2 regions of the Staphylococcus sp. Ze2 genome follow, and region 1 is predicted to be linked to the other one. Evidence: predicted binding sites of a transcription regulator. Region 1 holds the regulator's gene; the other holds the start of a gene.

What was found. The regulator CtsR, encoded in region 1, represses protease genes until heat stress. The targets are predictions, from matches to a motif close to ATGGTCAATAAAGGTCAAACA.
Region 2: a site for CtsR is predicted at 2,525-2,545, ahead of clpP (ATP-dependent Clp endopeptidase proteolytic subunit ClpP). Genes of this name have one in related genera too.

What each region holds. Positions count from the first base shown of each region.
Region 1 is NZ_CP183486.1:2,726,359-2,732,215, forward strand. Features, by position in the region: gene ACM591_RS12915 (ATP-dependent Clp protease ATP-binding subunit) at 1-944, opposite strand, end outside; gene ACM591_RS12920 (protein arginine kinase) at 958-1,968, opposite strand; gene ACM591_RS12925 (UvrB/UvrC motif-containing protein) at 1,961-2,512, opposite strand; gene ACM591_RS12930 (CtsR family transcriptional regulator) at 2,529-2,990, opposite strand; gene ACM591_RS12935 (NupC/NupG family nucleoside CNT transporter) at 3,147-4,361, shown strand; gene pdxT (pyridoxal 5'-phosphate synthase glutaminase subunit PdxT) at 4,743-5,324, opposite strand; gene pdxS (pyridoxal 5'-phosphate synthase lyase subunit PdxS) at 5,326-5,857, opposite strand, start outside.
Region 2 is NZ_CP183486.1:2,403,579-2,409,435, reverse strand. Features, by position in the region: gene ACM591_RS11395 (gluconeogenesis factor YvcK family protein) at 1-913, shown strand, start outside; gene whiA (DNA-binding protein WhiA) at 948-1,892, shown strand; tRNA gene ACM591_RS11385 (tRNA-Arg) at 2,365-2,436, opposite strand; gene clpP (ATP-dependent Clp endopeptidase proteolytic subunit ClpP) at 2,591-3,175, shown strand; gene ACM591_RS11375 (hypothetical protein) at 3,374-3,583, opposite strand; gene ACM591_RS11370 (TIGR01777 family oxidoreductase) at 3,607-4,503, opposite strand; gene ACM591_RS11365 (DUF4887 domain-containing protein) at 5,485-5,857, shown strand, end outside.

The DNA.
Region 1 (5,857 bases):
GTTGCACCGATACATTGTAATTCTCCACGAGCTAATGCTGGTTTAAGAATGTTAGATGCATCAATAGCACCTTCTGCACCACCTGCACCTACTAGGGTGTGCAATTCGTCGATGAATAATACTACATTTCCAGCTTGATGAATTTCTTCCATTACTTTTTTCAAGCGCTCTTCAAACTCACCACGATATTTTGTTCCGGCAACAACTGTCCCCATATCTAATGACATTACACGTTTACCTTTAAGCGTTTCAGGTACTTCGTTATTAACAATTGCTTGTGCTAAGCCTTCAGCAATAGCAGTTTTACCTACACCTGGTTCACCAATTAATACAGGGTTATTCTTAGTACGACGACTTAATACTTCAATGACTCTAGTAATCTCTTTTTCTCTACCAATGACAGGATCTAAAGTACCGTCTTTTGCGATAACTGTTAAGTCGCGAGCTAGACTGTCTAACGTTGGTGTGTTGTTAGATTTATTAGCTTGCGCATTTTTATTACTTGTTTCAGGGCTACCTAAAGCTTTAACAACTTGCGCACGTGCTTTTGTGATATTTAAATCTAAATTTGCAAACACACGAGCTGCGACTCCTTCATTTTCTCTGATTAATCCAAGTAAGATATGTTCTGTTCCTACAAAGTTATGGTGTAATTTTCTAGCTTCATCCATTGATAATTCAATTACTTTTTTTGCACGAGGTGTATAGTGTAATGCGCCCATTTGTTCTTGACCGTGGCCGATTAATTTTTCTACTTCCTCAACTACTTTTTCTTCAGTAATATCAAACGTTTCTAATACTTTAGCTGCAATACCTTCAGGTTCTTTCATTAGACCTAAAAGTAAATGTTCAGTTCCAATATTCGAATGATTTAAGCGTATTGCTTCTTCCTGAGCATGTGCTAGTACGCGTTGAGCACGTTCTGTTAGTCTACCAAATAGCATATAGTATGACCTCCTAATTTATATGTTCTCTTAATATATCTGCTCTTTTTTCATTAACTGCTCTATCATCTTCATCGTCTAGTAAGAATGGCGATTGTATTGCAACCATTAACTCATTAAACTTAAAGTCTTCTAATTCAATATAGCCTAAATCTAAACCAAGTTTCACTTCACTTAATCTTAGTGAAGCTTCCTCCATAGATATCAGTCTACTATATTTTAATATTCCTAACGAACGATATACTCTGTCTAATGTTTCTATATGATTGTGTCGGTTTAGTCGTTCGCGGATTTGCATTTCTTCATTAATAATTTGCTGCACTACCTCTGATAAACTTTCAATGATTTCTTCTTCTGTTTTGCCTAAAGTAAGTTGGTTTGAAATTTGGTATATATGGCCATAAACTTGAGATCCTTCTCCATAAATACCTCTAATTGTAAAACCAAAACGATTAATTGTTTGGGCAATGCGATTCATACGTTTCATTATTGTCAAGCCAGGTAAATGTAACATGACACTGGCACGCATTCCTGTCCCAATATTAGTGGGGCAAGTTGTCAAATAACCTAGAGTTTCATCAAAACTTACATCTAATTCACTATCAAGTTGATCATCAATCTCTGAAGCTTTTTCGTATAATGATGATAGCGATAAATCATTACCCATGGCTTGAATGCGTATATGATCTTCTTCATTAACCATAATGCTTAAAGATTCATCTTCATTGAGTAATACGGCAGAAGCAGGTTGTCTTATTAATTCAGGACTTATAAGATGTTTCGCGACAAGTTTGTATTTACTTTGTTGATCCATTGAATCCAAACGTTGTACAGACAAGTCAGGAAGCGCATCTTGTACGTCATTAATTATTCGAAAACCATCTTGTTCTGACAAAAACATTAATGGGTGAACATGATTTTCTAAATTTCTTGCTAGTCTTATTCTCGAAGACATCACAATCGGACTTTCTTCTCTATCACGCATCCATTCACTCATGTATGCACTAATATCATTTTTACTCATCATGCTTCACCTCGCCATCTTCTTTCAATGCTTTAATTTCATCACGAACAACGGCGGCTTCTTCAAAGTTTTGTTCTTCTATCAGTTGTTTTAAATACGAACTTTTTTCTTCTATTTGTTTTTTTAATGCTAATTTTCTGTGTGAAGAATGCGGTGTTTTTCCTACATGTTCAATTTGACCGCCTTGCACACGTCGCACAATATCGATAATGTCATCTTTGAATGTAGCATAGCAATCTGAACAGCCAAATTTACCAACATGTGCGATATCTTTTAATGTCATATGACAAGTAGGACATCGTTTTTCTTCTTTAAAAGCAATTTCATCAAAATCGATACCGTGTTTAGCTGCTAAGTGTTGTAAGATTTGTTTCACTACAAATGCGCCTTCAATATCATCTTGTGACTGAATTTGCTGATTTTGGGTCCATGGGTTACCACCTTGTGCACACGTGGAACAAACCCATTTTTCATTTATACCATCTTGACCTTTCACTGCCAATTTCACTTCTGCTTCATTCAAATGACAATTCTCGCACAGCACGACGAAACACCTCACTTTAATAATAATTTATAACATGCAATAACCGTTTTATAATATTTGCTCGAATGATATCTCTCGATAATACATCCATTTTTAATGTCTCTCTGTCTATAACGGCGTATATCATTTTTGCTTCACGTTCATTAATGTAATTTTTATCCAATAAGCCATCTACAATGTAATAAGCTTGCTGTTGTGAAATAGATGGACCAACTAATTGAAGTAAATGATTAATGTAACCTGTTTCATCTCTGTTTTCAATTTTGGTGATTCGAATATATCCGCCACCACCTCTTTTACTTTCAATCTCATAGCCATGCTCATTTGTAAAACGTGTTTTGATTACATAATTAAGCTGGGAAGGCACACAGTCAAAGCGCTGCGCAATATTGGCACGTTGAATTTCTACAACGTCTTCATTGGTGTCTTCAAATAACTTTTTAATGTATTGTTCTATGATGTCAGACATGTTGTGCATGATTATCACCTCTTTTGACCTTCTTTGACTATATTATATGACCAACTTTGACCTTTTTCAACCAATATGTTTTAAAAATTTTTAATTAAAGATGTAAGTGCTATCTAATTTATTGTATTATAGGAGTTAAGAAAAATTAAAAGGGATGAATGACTTATGCATATTATTATTGGATTAATTGGGATAGCAGTGTTTCTTGCATTGGCGTTTCTATTTAGCTCAGATAGAAAAAATATTCGTTGGCAATATGTCGGTTTACTACTTGTCATACAACTAGTATTCGCATTTATTTTACTTAAAACTAAATTTGGTATTACAGTTATTGGTGGCATATCAGACGGATTTAATTATTTATTAGCAAAAGCAGCAGAAGGTGTGAACTTTGTGTTTGGTGGATTTGAATTTGTAGATCCTAAGAACCCCCCCTTCTTCTTTAATGTATTATTACCAATTGTGTTCATTTCAGCTTTAATTGGTATTCTACAATATACAAGAATCTTACCTTGGATTATCAATGTTTTAGGTTTAGCCATTTCAAAAATTAATGGTATGGGCCGCTTAGAATCATATAACGCTGTAGCAGCTGCAATTTTAGGGCAATCAGAAGTGTTTATTTCATTGAAAAAGGAATTAGCACATATTCCTAAACAACGATTATATACATTAACAGCTTCTGCAATGTCTACAGTATCAGCTTCTATTATCGGTGCTTATTTCACATTAATTGAACCACGTTTTGTAGTTACAGCAGTTGTTTTAAATCTATTTGGTGGTTTCATCATTGCTTCTATTATCAATCCTTATAAAATTGATGCAAAAGAAGATAAACTTATCGTTGATGAAAGCGAATCAGGTAAACAATCATTTTTCGAAATGTTAGGTGAATATATCTTAGACGGTTTTAAAGTTGCAGTCATCGTAGGTGCAATGTTAATTGGTTATATTGCTATTATTGCTTTACTTAATGGTGTTGTTAGTGCAATCTTCACTGGTTTATCTGGCGGCAGTATCACTTGGGACTTCCAAACGCTTATTGGATTTGTCTTTGCACCATTTGCATTTTTAGTTGGTGTGCCTTGGAACGATGCAGTACAAGCTGGATCTATCATGGCTACTAAATTACTATCAAACGAATTTGTTGCAATGCAAAGTTTAAGTCAGATTAAAGATATGAGTGCTCATGCTAAAGGTGTTATTTCAGTCTTCGTAGTATCATTTGCAAACTTTAGTTCTATCGGTATTATTTCTGGAGCAATTAAATCACTTAACAATGAAAAAGGTGATATCGTAGCTCGTTTTGGACTAAAATTATTATTTGGTGCTACACTTGTTTCATTTATTTCAGCAGCTATTGCCGGATTCTTTATTTAAAAAATATAACTTGGGTATAGATATTCTTAAATATTAAAATGCTTATTCGTTTAATTTAAGAACATTTTAAATAATATCAACTATTTCTATTACAAAATAAAATCTTGGTACATATCGAAAACAAACTATATAAAGCACACTTCTATACAAAAGAAGTGTGCTTTTTTACTACTTGTTAAATTGTTAATGCCATATTATACATAATTACAAGTAGTAGATATCAACTACATATATTCTCTAATTTATGCGATTTGCAAAATATCAATAACTAATATATAAAGTAAAATAAGACACTTCATGTTATAAAATAACTACTCATTATTTTTAACGAAGTGCCTTATTAATGAAATTCTTACGCGATATATTCTAGTGAAGTTTTATCTATAATACCTTTTCTGTCATCATAGTAGGTTTTACAATTTCTTCTATAAAATACTGTGTTACTCTATAATCATCAGTTAATTCTGGATGGAAGGATACGCCTAAGTAATGTCCTTCTTGTACTGCTACAATTTTTTCGCCAACTGTACTTAACACTGATACCTCACCGTGTGTCGCTTCAATATGCGGCGCTCTAATAAACACACCTTCAATATCTTCTGCGATACCTTGTACATTTAATTCACTTTCAAAACTATCCACTTGTCTGCCAAATGAGTTTCTTTGAACTGTGATGTCTAATTTATCCAAATAACCTTCTTCGCCAACAATATGCTTAGCCATAACTATTAATCCAGCACACGTTCCGAACATAGGTAATGTAGATTGCTTTAGTGCTTCTTTAAAGCCGTATAAATTCATTAATCGACGTAATGTAGTAGATTCACCACCAGGTAAAATGAGGCCATCAATGTCATCTAATTGTTCTGTACGCTTAATTGCTATACCTTCATGGCCACTAAGTTCAATATGACGTATATGTTCTCTTACTGCGCCTTGCAGTGCTAGTACACCAATTTTCATATTACCATCCACGCTCTTGCATACGTTCTTCTAAAGTTAATTCATTGATGTCTAAACCTTTCATAGCTGTACCTAAATCTTTTGCTAAACGCCCAATTAATTCATAGTCTTGGTAATGAGTTGTAGCTTGCACAATAGCTTTAGCGAATTTTTCAGGGTCTTCTGATTTAAAAATACCAGAGCCTACGAATACACCATCAGCACCTAATTCCATCATTAATGCTGCATCTTGAGGTGTAGCTACACCACCAGCTGCAAAGTTAACAACAGGAAGTTTACCATTCTCTTTAGTATTTTTTAGCACTTCAAACGGCGCTCCAATATTTTTAGCTTCAGTCATAATTTCGTCATCATTCATCACTGTTAATCTTTTTACTTCTGCATTAACTTGACGCATGTGTCTAACAGCTTCTACAATATTTCCTGTACCCGGCTCACCTTTTGTACGTAGCATTGCTGCACCTTCACCGATACGTCTTGCAGCTTCTCCTAAGTTACGGCAACCACATACAAACGGTACTGTAAACGTATCT
Region 2 (5,857 bases), 320 kb from region 1:
AATTGTTACGGTTGCTGATGACGGGGGTAGTACTGGAAAGATAAGAAGTGAAATGGATATACCTGCTCCAGGGGATATACGAAATGTAATTTCAGCATTAAGTGAAACTGAATCAACAATAGAGCAACTATTTCAATATCGATTCAAAGAAAATCAAGTTGAAGGGCATTCTTTAGGGAATTTATTGATTGCTGCACTTACAAATATTAATAATGATTTTGGACATGCAGTTAAAGAATTGAGTAAAATACTAAATATTAGAGGCAGTGTCATTCCTTCAACTAATACCAGTGTAAGATTAAATGCGGTGATGGAAGATGGAGAAATTGTCTATGGTGAATCTAAAATACCTAAAAAGAATAAAAAGATAGAACGTGTATTTTTAGAGCCTGAAGACGTAGAACCAATGGAAGAAGCTGTAGAAGCTATTGAAGAAGCGGATTTAATTGTATTAGGTCCAGGTTCGTTATATACGAGTGTTATATCTAATCTTTGCGTTAAAGGTATCTCTGAATCATTACTTAAAGTTGATGTACCTAAACTATATGTATCGAACGTTATGACTCAACCTGGGGAAACAAATCATTACACAGCGCTTGATCACGTTACAGCAATACATGATCATATAGGTAATAATTGTATTAGCTATGCTATTTGTAGCACGCAACCATTTCATGGTGATGTAGTCGAACGTTATAGAGAAGATAATGCTGAGCCTGTAAAATGTGATATAGCTGAAATGGAAGCCAAAGGTATTAAAGTTTTTACACATCCAAATTTGGTTGAAGTTTCCACTGAAAATTATGTGCGACATAATACTGAAGTTCTTTCGAAAATGATATATGAAATTGCTATGCAAGAAACAGAGACAATAGAATTTACACGCGATAAAGAAAATGATGAAAAGTATTAAGTGAGACTATAAAGTTAAGAAGGGACTGATTGTAATGAGCTTTGCATCCGATATGAAGAATGAACTAACAAGAATAGAAGTGGATGAAAAGAATGCAAAAGCAGAGCTCAGTGCCCTTATTCGAATGAATGGTGCACTCAGTCTATCCAATCAACAATTTGTTATCAATGTACAAACTGAAAATGCTACGACAGCTAGACGTATCTATTCATTAATCAAAAAGGTATTTAATGTTGAAGTGGAATTACTAGTAAGAAAAAAAATGAAGCTTAAAAAGAATAATATATACATTTGTCGCATTAAAGCACGTGCAAGAGAAATTTTAGATGAATTAGGTATTTTAAAAAATGGTGTTTTCACGCATGAAATTGATCAAGGCATGATTTATGAAGACGAAATGAAAAGAAGTTATTTGAGAGGGGCTTTTCTTGCTGGTGGTTCGGTGAATAATCCAGAAACATCTTCTTATCATCTTGAAGTCTTTTCGTTGTATGAAGATCATTCTGAAGGTATCACACAATTGATGAATGAATATGAATTAAACGCCAAGCATCTTGAACGTAAAAAAGGAAGTATTGCATATTTAAAAGAAGCGGAAAAGATCTCAGACTTTCTTAGTTTAATTGGTGGTTTCCAAGCATTATTAAAATTCGAAGATGTGCGTATCGTACGTGATATGAGAAATTCTGTAAATAGGCTTGTTAATTGTGAAACGGCAAATTTAAATAAAACAGTAAGTGCTGCAATGAAGCATGTAGAAAGTATACAACTCATTGATAAAGAAATAGGATTAGACAACTTACCTGATAGATTACGTGAAATCGCAAAATTAAGAATAGAACATCAAGAAGTTTCGCTAAAAGAACTTGGTGAAATGATGTCTACTGGAAAGATATCTAAATCTGGTGTAAACCATCGTTTACGTAAATTAAATGAAATGGCCGATAAGATACGAAGCGGAGAATCAATAGAGTTGTAAATTAGCACTGCAATTGCTTAATTTACTGAATCTGAACTTTTTCTATATATCAGAAGTCATTTCAATTATCGACACCTTGTATAGGTGTCTTTTTGTTATAATCTTAAGGTTAATTCTAAGGTTGAATCGTGTCGAAATTTGATTAAGTAGTTTAGAAAATAAAAAGGGCATAGTGTTAGTAATCCATAACGTACGAGAAGTTTTAAGTAGAACTTTTATTGATATGAGTTAATTAATTGGAACCGAAGCTATAGAAATATTAATTGTACAATTGTCGATTGGAAGATTAGCTAAGTCCAAAGAATTAGCAACTGTTGTTCTATGCCTGTGATCTCCATGGGAAAATTATATGACTGGTCAATCAAGATTAGTAGACCCTATCTTTGTAATTTAATACGTAGTAAAATTAGAAAGATATAAAAAAGAGACTCCATAGCTATGGAATCTCTTTTGGTATGTATATAATTATAAGTCCCCTCGAAGGGAATCGAACCCCTATCTTAAGAACCGGAATCTTACGTGTTATCCATTACACTACGAGGGGATAAAAAACACATTAATCTAAGTGTACAAATCTAAATGCCATCGGTCAATAAGAATAATTTAACTTTCATAAAAAAATTGAGCGTTATTTTTTGACCATGTTTGACTTTTGAGTTAAAATAAGTTTATCAATTAGAAATAAGGAGGCAATATTAATGAATTTAATACCTACAGTAATTGAAACAACAAACCGTGGGGAACGTGCCTATGACATTTACTCACGTTTATTAAAAGATCGTATTATTATGTTAGGTTCACAAATCGATGATAATGTAGCAAACTCTATTGTTTCTCAATTATTATTCTTACAAGCACAAGATGCTGAGAAAGACATCTATCTTTACATTAACTCACCAGGTGGTAGTGTAACTGCTGGTTTCGCAATTTATGATACAATCCAACACATCAAACCAGATGTACAAACGATTTGTATTGGTATGGCTGCGTCAATGGGTTCATTTTTACTTGCAGCTGGTGCAAAAGGTAAACGTTTTGCACTTCCAAATGCAGAAGTAATGATTCACCAACCATTAGGTGGAGCACAAGGTCAAGCTACAGAAATTGAAATTGCTGCTAACCACATTCTTAAAACACGTGCTAAATTAAATCAAATTTTAGCAGAACGTACAGGTCAATCAATAGAAAAAATTGAAAAAGATACAGATAGAGATAATTTCTTATCTGCTGAAGAAGCAAAAGAATATGGTTTAGTTGACCAAGTAATGGTTCCTGAATCATAGGATTACAAATTGTAAAGTTATCGACAAGTTACGAATAAAATTGTGTAGCTTGTTTCATGGAGTCCGGGACATAAATAGATGTTCCGGATTTTTTATGTGCATTTTAATAGTGATTAAATTCAAACAAATGAGTATGGTGAATGAAAAAACCAACCAAATGCATGAATAGCACTTGACTGGTTTTTATTGAAAAGTATATTAAGAATCTTGGAATGTATTACTTTCAGAAGTATTTTTACCATTAAAGAAAAGTTTTAATGCAAATGTAGTAACGATGATTCCAAAAATGATTAAAAAGGATGAAACAACGAGCATTGGTGTGGATTTCTCAAAAGCAAAACCACCGTTTAGTAACAGGAGTATACCAGAGATTAAAAGTAATACATGAGATAAACGATCATGTTTCATTTTAAAAATTCAGTCCTATCCAATTAATGTATTAGATCCTCTAAAGCGATTTTTAAATCTGGATATTTAAATTTAAAGTCAATTGCCTGTAATTTGTTAGGAATAACCTTTTGAGTATCAAGAATAACTGTAGACATCTGGCCTAAGATAATTCTTAATGCTATTGATGGTACCCACGTATAATGGGGGCGATGTGATATGCGCGCAAGAGTGTAGCCAAATAAATTTTGGTGTTCAACGATTGGTGCAGTAAAATTAAATACGCCATGTGCATCTTCAGTGTTGATAGTGTGAAGAATTGCTCTGGTTAAATCGTCAATGTGTATCCAAGAATACCACTGTCTACCTGAACCAATCTTACCACCAACATAGAATTCGTATGGGAGTTTCATCATTGGTAAGGCACCACCTTCGTTAGATAGCACCATACCAAACCTACCTATAACTACACGTGTACCTAATGATTCGAATTGACGAGCAAGACGCTCCCATTGGTAGACCACTTCTGATAAGAAATCGAAAGGTAATGTTTTGTATAATTCAGTATATGTGCGATATAAATCTGGTTTGTAATAACCGACAGCACTTGCGTTGAAGAATACTGAAGGTTTCTGCTCGCGACCTTCAAATAATTCGAATAAGGCTTGCGTTGATTGTAGGCGACTCACCATAATTTTTTGTTTATAGCTTTTAGTCCAACGCTTATTTAAACTTGCACCCGCAAGATTGATAACGATATCTATGTTAGGTACTTGTGCTTCCCAATCAGGTTTAGACCAATTTACATAAGTAATTTTGGGATGTGATGTTGTTTTGTCTTGTCTTGTTAAAATTGTAATATGTGAGTCACTTTGGGCAATGGCTTCTACTAATTGTGTACCAACCATGCCTGTGCCACCTGTAATTAAATAGTTTTTCATTTTATCACCTCATAAATAGTAATGCCTAATGTTGCAATGATTTTAAGCGAAACAATCGCATCGCATTTGAAGGTCATAATTTTTTCAAAGATTGTTCAAGAATATGTCATTTACTTACCTTAAGAAGTATTTAAAATAAAGAAGGTTCCATTTATAATAAGAGTACCTTCGATATTAATTAATCATCTCTTAATTATTTCGAGTATACCCCATAATATACTAACGAAGGTAAAATTTTGACTCCCTTTAGTAGTGAGGCTGGGACATAACTATGTGTCTCAGCCTTAAATGCGTTATGTTCAGAGGATAATTTGAAATTTATAATTATTTTTTATTGCCAATTACTTTTTAGTGTGGATGTATAGGGAGTTAGAAAACTCCGTGTAGAAGATTCCATTGATTGTCCCTGACCTTAAATTTATATTAACGCAATTTGCAGAATGTAACTATCTTTTTACTTGTTATCCCTTTTGAAAAATGGGCATGTTAGAAGTTTATACTTGTGTCTACAGAAATAATAAAATAAAACCAAAAAGACTAATTAATACAAAAGATATAAAAATTATGAACGTAACACGTGATTTCGAATTTACTTTTGTCTTATGATTATCGTTTTCAAGCATAATTTGTCTAAGACCGTTATTGGTATTCTTTGAGTGTTGATCTAAGTCGTCAAATAGTTCATGTTTTTTCAATTTAGAACACATCCTGTTATGATAATAGATATAAGGTAATCTTTTTTGAATTACTTGCACAAAAGTATTGAAACTTTAGATGAAACTAGATTAGTATTAAAGCAAATCATAAAATTTTATCATACATATGTATTTTACTATATATATTACTTTAAGATAACATCTAGATTAAAAAATTAGTTAATAAGTTTAATTAGCATATGAAATAGTGTAAAATATATATTTGATATTGAACGCATACACGATTTTTATAAATGTATGATATAAATTGAAGTGAGGGGAGCATATGCCAAAGCATAATCAAAATAATAACTTTGATGACCAAGATAATAAGAAAATGAGTGGTTTTGCGAAAATAGTTAGTGGAGTAATTGTATTATTATTAGTAGGCGGACTCATATTTGCCATTTTTGCATTTGTAGATCATTCCAATAAAGCTAACGAACGTTTAGCAGATCAGAAACAAGAAGAAAAAGAGAAACAAAAAGAAAAGACTAAAGAAGAAAAAGAGAAGAGAAAGAAAGAGCAATCTACTGAAGAATCTCAACAGACACAACAAACTCAACAGATGCAACAAACACAGCAGACACAGCAGACACAACAAGCTCCTCAAACGCAGCAAACACAACAGACGCAACAAAGAACTAGTCAACCTGCTA